DNA from 3 places in the Bacillus shivajii genome. Region 3 is predicted to be linked to each of the others. Evidence: riboswitches for the same ligand, from Rfam matches in the RefSeq annotation. Region 3 holds a riboswitch; each other region holds the start of a gene.
What was found. A riboswitch is a leader RNA that binds a small molecule or an ion and turns the genes downstream of it on or off. The one in region 3 is predicted to bind cyclic di-GMP.
Positions count from the first base shown of each region.

Region 1 (3,284 bases), 980 kb from region 3:
TACAGCATTTGCAATGTTTAACGGGTTACTCATGAGCGTATTGATTTCTGTACCGAAAATATCATCTAGCTGACGTAGGCGTTCAGGACTCAAGTCAATAATTGTTACATCGGCTCCAAGTCCCATAGCAATTTTCGCTGCATTCGTTCCAACAACACCGCCACCAATAACAGTTACTTTTCCACGTTTAACACCTGGAACACCAGAAAGAAGAACACCACTTCCACCTTTAGGCTTCTCTAAAAATTGAGCCCCAATTTGGGCCGCCATTCTTCCAGCAACTTCACTCATTGGAGTTAGTAAGGGTAGTGTACGATTTACTTCAACCGTTTCATAAGCTATCGCTGTTACTTTCTTCTCCGTTAGTGCTTTAGCTAATTCTGGTACAGCAGCTAAGTGTAAATACGTAAATAAAATTAAGCCTTCACGGAAGTGGTCATATTCAGAAGGTAATGGCTCTTTAACTTTCATCACCATTTCGGCTTGGTCCCAAACTTCCTTAGCTGTATCTAAAATAACAGCTCCAGCATTCGTATAATCTTCATTTGTGAAACCGCTTCCAATTCCGGCGTTTGTTTCAACAAACACATCGTGTCCTGCTTGAGATAATGATAAGACCCCCGCTGGAGTAAGTGCAACTCGGTTTTCATTGTTCTTCACTTCTCTAGGTACTCCAATTCTCATTAATAACCCTCCTTGTATGTAGTCCTTGTAAATAAGGGAAATCTATCCAATTCTATTTTATCGAACTCGTATATGTTGTACCACTATTTTTTTTATTCATTTTGTCGTCTCGAGCTTCACGTGAAAGAAAAAGACTTCACATTTACTTATCATAAGCAATTGCGTGATAAGTTAAACGGAAGTCTTTATTATTTATTAGCAAGTTTTCATTTTATGAATTTGTCTATTTGCACCTGTTCTAACGGTCATTAATCATTTTACATGGGTACCTTGGTTGGATTCTTTCCTGAAAAAAATCAGTATGATCTTCACTAGACAATAACCCAACATAATCAGGCTTAAACACTTCATAATATATCATGTAATCGCCGTCTTTAAATCGTACATGCAATTCCCTCATTATTTCATCATATGCTACAGACTTAAGGTTTCCGTAATTTAAGTCGACAAATTCCATTTTTGTTCCTCCTTTAACAGCTTGAGGTTTTTGTGTACTATCATTCGTTATATGAGAGTTGATTAAGGCTTTAATTCCAATGGTGTTGATTTCTTTCGTTTTTTCCAGAGTAGTGAAAGCCACGTTTTATCTATTAGAATACCCTAAGTGGAGGCAAAAGAAACAAGCTACATAAAAATTTGTGTTAGTTCATCTTTTGATAGTACTTTTCCGGTACTCATCACTTGTCCATTTACTAACAATGTTGGGGTGAAAATGATCCCTTGAGTTGGAGAGGCATCCTCATAATAAACGTCAAGGTTTACATGAATTCCGATATCATTAAGCACTTCCAATAACCTTTTTTCGACAACTTTACCTATTATATTTCGCGTAATGTACAGCTTAATATTCAACCGCCTCACCTCGCTTTCTTAAAAAGTACGTCTCACTATTATTATAGAATGGAAAAATCAGAAAAAACGCTTGTTATATGACAACGCTGTGAAAACTTTTTGTCTAAAATCAAAACATGAAAAATGGGGAAGGGGTAACAATTTTCACTATATTAAAACAATTTATAAAAATATTTACCAAAATTCTTGATTATTTATCTCCAAAAAAATAGAATAGTAATAGATATATTTACAAGAAATCGAAAAATAAAAGAGGAAGCGATGAAACCATGTCTTCATTTGGGCACTTTGACATGCTGGAGCTAGTAGTGCAACCGACCTTATTGAAGGTCGGTTTTTGTGTTTTTATAGGGATAAAAACTTTGATTCATATGCTCTAAAGGTTTATTTGGAAGCTGTGTTATCGAAGGTATTCACAGTTTCTCCCCCTAGAACGACCGTGCATAATGTTTTTCATCCAAGGAGGGAAAATATGAAGAACAAAGAGACGAACATTACTACGAAACCATATCAACATAATGATTTACCAATGTGGTTTAAAAATGTGTGGTTTCAGCAGCAAGAAGATGATAGTAAGAAGGAAGAGGAGGAAGGGCGTCCCTATCGTGAGCTTGTTCATAAGCTAAAGTTTGCGTTAGAAAAGACTTCATTTCTTATTATCGTTACAAAAGATGGTGACATTACGTACATAAGTGAAGAATTTGCTTCTTTATTAGGTTATAAAACAACAGAGCTTATAGGAGAGAAATATGTCGATTATGTTCAACCTCTCTTTGACCACAGTGAAAATGAAAACGGCTTTTTTCATGGAGGAAGTGAAGCTGTTTCAGATTGTGTATTGGAAGTAGAAAGTGGGGAAAGTGTCACCCTTGAAAGGTATTCCATGCCCATATTTTCTTATGATAAAGAAAGTAGTGGGTATATCATTATTCATCGTGATGTAACCAAACTAAAACAAGCTGAACAAACCATTGAAGAATTGGTTATTTATGATAAACTAACGAATCTTCCTAACCGCGAAAAATTCGAGCAAGATATTATCGGCGAAATTCAAAGTGCAAAAGTAGACACAAGCCGTTCATTTGCTGTTTTTTTCATTGATTTGGATCGTTTTAAATTTTATAATGACACGCTCGGACATTTCACTGGAGACCAGCTGTTAAAAAAGATTGCAAATTCATTAAAAAGTGTTGAAAATACAAATGTAACCGTTTATCGTTACGGCGGTGATGAATTTTCAATATTGTTAAATGAACCTAGTTCTAACAACGAAATTCATCAAGTAGCAGAAGAAATTTTACAATGTTTTCAAACGCCATTTATTATCAATGGTAATGAATTTTTTATAACAGCGAGTATTGGCATTTCAGATTTTCCTTATCATGGGGAATCTTTTGATTCGATTGTGTATCAAGCGGAGCTAGCAATGCACCATGCTAAAGAAAGAGGGAAAGACCATTACCAATGGTACACTCCTTCGATCAAAACGAAATATGTTGAAAAGCTTGAGACCGAAAAACGTTTAAGGTTAGCAGCTGAAACAATGGATTTTCAATTATATTACCAACCTCAAATTGATATGAAGGAAAAAAAAGTAATCGGTGTTGAAGCACTGATAAGGTGGAGGGATGATGAGTTAGGAAACATTCCTCCGAGCTCATTTATTCCACTTGCAGAAGAGACAGGACTTATAGTACCCATTGGGAATTGGGTATTAGAGCAAGCATGTAAGCAAGGGAAAGAGTGGT
Region 1 is NZ_CP084703.1:2,988,101-2,991,384, reverse strand. It holds gene ald (alanine dehydrogenase) at 1-684, opposite strand, end outside; gene LGQ02_RS14575 (KTSC domain-containing protein) at 923-1,141, opposite strand; gene LGQ02_RS14570 (thioredoxin family protein) at 1,309-1,536, opposite strand; cyclic di-GMP riboswitch class II at 1,782-1,865, shown strand; gene LGQ02_RS14565 (sensor domain-containing protein) at 2,009-3,284, shown strand, end outside.
Region 1: another riboswitch for cyclic di-GMP. It lies ahead of LGQ02_RS14565 (sensor domain-containing protein); the one in region 3 lies ahead of LGQ02_RS19105 (hypothetical protein).

Region 2 (3,284 bases), 880 kb from region 3:
TTTGGGCTTTTACAAAGAATGATAAAATCATCCGCAAAGCGGACGATACGGTGACCACGTTCGGTCATCAGTTGATCAAGCTGATGTAAGTAGATGTTCGAAAGTAACGGACTTAACACACCACCTTGCGGAGCTCCCTCGGGAGTATCTTCGTAAAGATCCTCTACCATGACACCTGCTTTGAGAAAACGGTGAATGAGTTCGATAATAGACCCATCCGTCACTCGTTTCCTTATTTGTTGTTCCAATTTATCATGTGGAATCGTATCAAAGTAGGACTGTAGATCGGCATCAATGACATAATGGTATCCTGCTCTCAAGTGTTCAGTAACTTTGTCTAGAGCCATATGAGCACTTATCCTTGGGCGGAAACCATAACTACACGGAAGAAACTCTTCTTCGAAGATAGGTTCCAATACATTCCGTAGAGAAGCTTGTACGATGCGATCTTCCACCGCTGGTATCCCTAGTGGACGTTGTTTCTTCCCATTATCTTTATCGATCATCTTTCGTCGAACAGGTTTGGGTCGATATCGTTTACCTTTTAGCTTCTGTTGGAGCACTTCTAGATTGTCCTCCAGCTTTGCTTCATATCCTTCAATTGTTACTTTATCGACCCCTGGTGCACCTTTGTTCTTCTTTACTTGATAAAAGGCACTTACTAGATTCGCTTTCTTGTACACTTTGTCGTACAAACTGTACCATACACGTCTTTCCATCTGTTATTCCCCTTACGCCACTGCTTTCGTTTCTTCCTTTGCTTCTGCTTCTCCATATGAAATGTCGAACATATCAAGGTTGGTAGCCGATGGCAATACCTTATATTTCACATTTCGGCGATAGACGGTGTACCCTTCTGTTCCACCCTGGCATCAGCCCCCTTGGCTCTTGTCCAGCTTCTGTCTATTTCCGCAGTCATAAGTAAGCCTACTCACATTGTTCTTCTATGGGTCACGCCCTTCGCACGATTCCTCACCTTTTGGGTATAGGTTCGCAACTGTATCTGTGTACAGTTTCACTCATGTGCTGTCCTCGCTACTGTCGCCAGTAGGTCATTGGCATGAGCTTCTCCACTACTATGGCGATCTCTGACTTCTCCCTTTAAAGCTCATCTTGTGTCCTTGGCTTAGCCTTGTAACATCAATACCTACTTTAGGAAGCAGGGAGATCTCAATGGGTCACATCATGTACTTTCCCTCTAATCCAGCCCTCATAACACTTTGAGTTTCCAGCTATTCGGACTTTCTGTTCTCTTGCACAGTCATCCAACTCTCGTGCCAACATGGGATATCAGCTCTGTTCAGAGGTTTGCCTTCAGATCCTCCGCACGCTACTTCACAGTCAACGCACTATCTGTCAGCTAATGCTTGCCGGCTGGCCGATGCATTCGGGACTCTCACCCTTTAGCACATGTGCTGCCACTCGCGAAAAAAACAGCCATGTTATTTTTAACACGGCTGTTGTCTTTATATATTATTGAGTTGGACCTGCTGTAAGGTTCCAAGAAAACATTGTTTCATATTGACCTGCTAAAGCTGTATCTGGGCTTAATGTTAAAGATAATGCATCAGTAGGGAAAGCCGCTGTGAATGTTCCTTTTCCTTCATCGACTGCAGCACTTAAAACATTTACTGGAACATCTAGTGAACCACCTTTTGGTGTTACATATTCTGCACTTGAAGAGCCCGTACCAGCAATTACTGATGAAGGTGCTGCTAAGTTAAGAGACTCTTTAGGCAGTGTATGAGTACCGTCATCTTTTTGTATCGGAGATGCAGATACTTGCACGTTCCAGCCAGCACCTGTTCCTGTTGGGTCAACGATTTTCAAACTATCTAATGATGCAGTTGTTGTTTGAACCGTACCGTCTAATGTTACACCTGCAAAAGTAGTTGCATTTGGTACTTCGATACTGAGTTGACCACCTGTCACTTCAGCATTACCAGACGTACTACCTTCTGATGCTAATGACGGATTTGCGAACAACCCTAATGATATTGTTAATATTGATAAAACAGTTACGATCTTTTTCATCTATTTATTTCCCCCTATAGGTAATTTTTTTTTGAGATAATCTATATCTCACTCACCTTTATCCTCATTTTGGGCATAAAAAAATTCTTACTTATACCTTTGTCGCATAGCAAGAATTTCAAGGAAGTAATAGATACTCCTTTCATTCTTTAGCAACCTGTCGACCATAGCATTTCTTCTTGCCTTAGGCACATGGCTTTGCGTCATTGTCTTTCAACAATTTTGCCTTTTGTAAGGAATGAACATATGAAACTGTTCAATCAGATGGTGTGTGATATATCTTACATTTGTTATCATACCTTGATTTCAGGGCCTTTTCTAGCCATCAAATGTTTCCATTGTTACCAGTGAAAATAATGAAAAAAAAAAAATGAAAGATGATGTATTTTGCATAAAAATAAAGCCCTTTTTCTACTAGATCTTAAGGGCCAGCTGTTATATTTACGATTATTGTCGTCGAATATGTACCTTCCATTGTATGTTCCGGCTCTAGCGTTAAACCTAACGCATGTGACCCAAAGGATACAAGAAAACTTCCAATTCCACCTCCAGCTGAAGCACTTACCAATTTTAATCCGTCGTTTAAATCAATCGCTCCACCTCTTACTTTCAACTCACTTGCTGCCGATGAATGCTCTTCAATATTTGAAAGAACTGGAGCCTCTATATTTAATGACCCTGGAGGAAGACGGTGTCCATGTTGATTTGTAAGCGGTTCTGCTTTAACTGTTATATGCCATCCGTCAGTTAGTGGATATTCATTGTATATTGGAAATGAGTTAATTTGTGCAACGGTTTGTTGAATTTGTCCATTTAATGTAACTGCGGAAAAGTCCCCAATTTCAATTGGCCCTAAAAAAGGCATGAAGTCCTCACCTTTCTCTTGGTCATTACCCCCTTCTGCATGATCAGGCGTCCCAGGTTCCCCTGCATGTTCTGGGTTCTCCGTATCATCTGTATGACCAGGAGGTAATTCATTCTCCTCCGTTGAATCGGCATGTTCAGGCGCCCCATCTTCCTCTGTATGAGGAGGGTTTTCAGTTTCTTCAGTATGTCCTGGGGGCAAACCATCCGCATCTTCTTGACCTGGGGGGAGTTCTTCGGCAGAGGTTGCGCTTGAAATACTCAACGGTGTTGTAATTATAGAAGTCAATAATAAAGAGCCAACAACCACTTTTATCAATTTTACTTTTGTATTCGGAATCGAGTGTCGGATATAGCTCAAGGCAAGAGTGTTTAAACTTGGATGT
Region 2 is NZ_CP084703.1:3,086,559-3,089,842, forward strand. It holds gene ltrA (group II intron reverse transcriptase/maturase) at 1-719, opposite strand, end outside; gene LGQ02_RS15015 (WxL domain-containing protein) at 1,474-2,034, opposite strand; cyclic di-GMP riboswitch class I at 2,183-2,271, opposite strand; gene LGQ02_RS15020 (ICP22 family protein) at 2,456-3,284, opposite strand, start outside.
Region 2: another riboswitch for cyclic di-GMP. It lies ahead of LGQ02_RS15015 (WxL domain-containing protein); the one in region 3 lies ahead of LGQ02_RS19105 (hypothetical protein).

Region 3 (3,284 bases):
AACAATTGTGAAAAATAAGTATGATGATTCATTAAAAGAAAGTATAGATGGGATGGTGCAGAGTGTAAAAGATGTCATTCCAATTCAGGTAGAGGTAAATGAACCAACATTAACTGAAAAACCTTATTACCTACGTGAGATAGGGGTTCTTATAGGTATTACTGGTGATTTAAATGGCCAAGTCCTAATTGAGGGTGAGACATCGACATTCGGCTTAATTGCTCAAGGGATGTTCGGCTCAATAATTGAGGGAGAAATGCTAGAATCATTTATTGCTGAACTTGGCAACATGATTTCAGGTAATATGGCAACAAGTATATCTTTAAGAGACATTAGACTTGATATTTCACCACCAGCTGTAATCTCAGGTAATTCAAAATTTACAGCATTTAATCATGCTGTCAAGATTCCGATTAATGTTACAAGTGATGAAACAATCAACATCATTATGATGATGAAAAGGGAAGCATCATAATCTCAAATAGGAAAATCGCAGAATCATTGGGCATTTAGAAAAACAAAAGTGGAGTAGGGGATTAGTTATGAAATATATAACGATAGGATTTATGGTTCTCTTATGTTTAGGAGTATGGGGGTTATTTTTTTGGCTAATTTTTGGAAGTAATAATTCTAGTGAAACAGCGGTTATTAATGAAGTACATCAAGAGAAAACTTCAAGTACAGAGCGATTCATTTTAGATGAAGAAGTAAAAAAAGAAGACATCGAAAACGTTCAGGTGCAAGCAGAGGGTACAACTGAACCCAATATTCAATCTGTTCATCCATTAGAAGATAATCCGTTTATAAGTATAGGTGAAGGTGTTTCAATTTATGAATTACTAGATCAGTTGGAAAGTGAATAAGCTCCTGCTGCAAGAAGTCATAAGTTTGAACGAATCAGATTGGCCACTACTCTATGTATTATGAAATAAAGACCTACAAGAATTTTTGATAAGAAGAAAAATGACCGAAGTGACGGTTCTAAGGTTTACTTGTCAACACTTTTATACAAAATTAACGCGTGTTATCTATGCTGCGAAGGTGCTTAAGCATATTCGTGGCTTTCTTTGAGAGTAAAAAGTATAAAATTTCTCACTCTCGCTAGGTGTCTAGCTCCAGGCGCCATCGGCTCGAGGTCACTTCGCCCAGTCAATTGAAGTCTAAGAAGATCGACTTCTTCTTGCCGGCTATTCCAAAGAACGTTTCATCACGAGTAAGCTTCGAATTGCCTCGACGGATAGGACATCCTAATGCCGCGCATGCCACAGGACGTGGCGTATTGCGCGGTGGACGGATAAACTACAAAGCAGCGCTAGTAGAGAAAGAGGCAGTGCTTGTCGCCGATAGGCGGTCGCCTTGCGCTTTTCTTATATACTGCAGTTCAAATCTTCTCCCCTCTCATGACATCAAAATGCCTATACTTTACAAGGGGATGTCCTATATAAATGAGAGGAATTGTAAGGTGTCAGAATTTATTAAATTCTCCTTGAAAAATATGTCGAAATAGATAGAAATTTAGCGCGAGGATATGTATAATGAAGTAGTCAAAAAGTTTCAAATAGGTAATGTTTAACGATAATAGCAAACTTATTGAAAGATAAGGACGCAAAGCTACGAGCCTAAGGTGGAAGCACTATGGCAGTCGGGTTGCCGAAAAAACAAAAAAGATGGGTACTTTCTGTGTATCGATCTTTTTTTATGTTTATAGACCTATTGTCACGAGTCAATTATCTATTTTTTGTCTGAACTTCAGCTGATTTGATTGAAATGGGGGAGAACGACAATAGACAAGAACGATTTCGTTCAAAGATTTAGACGAGGAAGTACTAGAATATTGGAGGGGAAAATAAAATGGAGAAAAAAAGAGGGATAGGAAAGTTAAATGGAAGGAACGTCAGGCTTAATTTACAAGCGAAATTAACGATCATGATCGTCATTCTGATTTTTGTAATTACATCACTAAGTGCAACTGCCTCCGAGATTGCACAACATTATATTCAGAATGTGTTAGCGGTAAATATCGTCACAACCGGGGTTAGCATTCTATTAGGAGCACTAGGCGCATATGTCATTATTCGCTTTATTCTAAAAAAACAATTATTAATGGGATTGCTGAACAAACAAATTTATTAGCATTAAATGCTTCGATTGAAGCTGCAAGGGCTGGAGAGAATGGAAAAGGTTTTGCTGTCGTAGCTGATGAGGTAAGGAAGCTTGCAACACAGTCTAAAGATTCAACTGAACAAATTCAGGAATTAATTAGTGAGATTCAAAATGGCATCGAAGAAATTGTTGATGATACGAAAGTAAGTGGTCATGAGATTGATGGAATGGTAGAAGAAGTCGAGCATACCGAAAAGGCAATTCGAGATATTAATCAATCAACAGGTTCTATTAAGGAACAAACAGCTGAAATAACCGAAACGATCAAAGAACTTACTGAAAGTAGTGAACAGGTGAATGGATCGATTAATAACACTTCCGCTGTTGTAGAAGAATCACGAGCAAGTACAGAAGAAATTGCTGCTTCGACAGATCAACAAACCTCAGCAATGAACGACCTTACAAATATGAGTACAGAATTGCAGGATTTATCTACTCAATTGGATCAACTCGTTAAGAAATTTAAAGTAACAAATCGTACGTAATAAATGATCTTACAACAATTAGTTATAAAACCCAACAATGTTAGTATTCTGAACTTTGAAGGAAAAGATAAATATCTTTGAAGAATACTAAGGGAGATATTTACTGCTCATACATATAAAATGATTAAACTCACTATGGGACAACATCATAGTGAGTTTTTTATGCCACATAACCTCTAGAGCTAGGTGTTATGTTTATGATCTAAAAATCTTTCCATGAATAAGTTACGATAATTCGTCGAGAGAAAACACCTATTTTATTCTTCTCCATCCCGTACTCTTTGCAAATATCGATCGTCATCTTCCATATAGGACACTGACTTAGAGTCATAGGTCGGATCGTATGTCTCGTATTCTCCTGTTGCAATTTTTCTTTCGTGCTCTTGTTGGCCTAGGTCCATTAACATTCCTAATTCACTAGACACTTTTGGATACGGTTTAACACCGTTATTTTCGTGTGTGTCAGGTTTAGTCTCTTGTATTTCCCAATCTCGCACTCTCAACTCTCTCCAATCTTCTCGTTGGGGAGGGACGCAGAGATTGACTTTTTCTGCCGCTTTATGAAGACTAATATTGCTTAATACTATTTCAGTATAATAGTATTTTGTTTTTACAGCGTCTAAAGCTTGTAGATAT
Region 3 is NZ_CP084703.1:3,968,878-3,972,161, reverse strand. It holds gene LGQ02_RS19115 (chemotaxis protein CheX) at 1-475, shown strand, start outside; gene LGQ02_RS19110 (hypothetical protein) at 543-863, shown strand; cyclic di-GMP riboswitch class I at 1,571-1,655, shown strand; gene LGQ02_RS19105 (hypothetical protein) at 1,852-2,133, shown strand; partial or broken gene LGQ02_RS19100 (methyl-accepting chemotaxis protein) at 2,097-2,648, shown strand; gene LGQ02_RS19095 (hypothetical protein) at 2,906-3,284, opposite strand, start outside.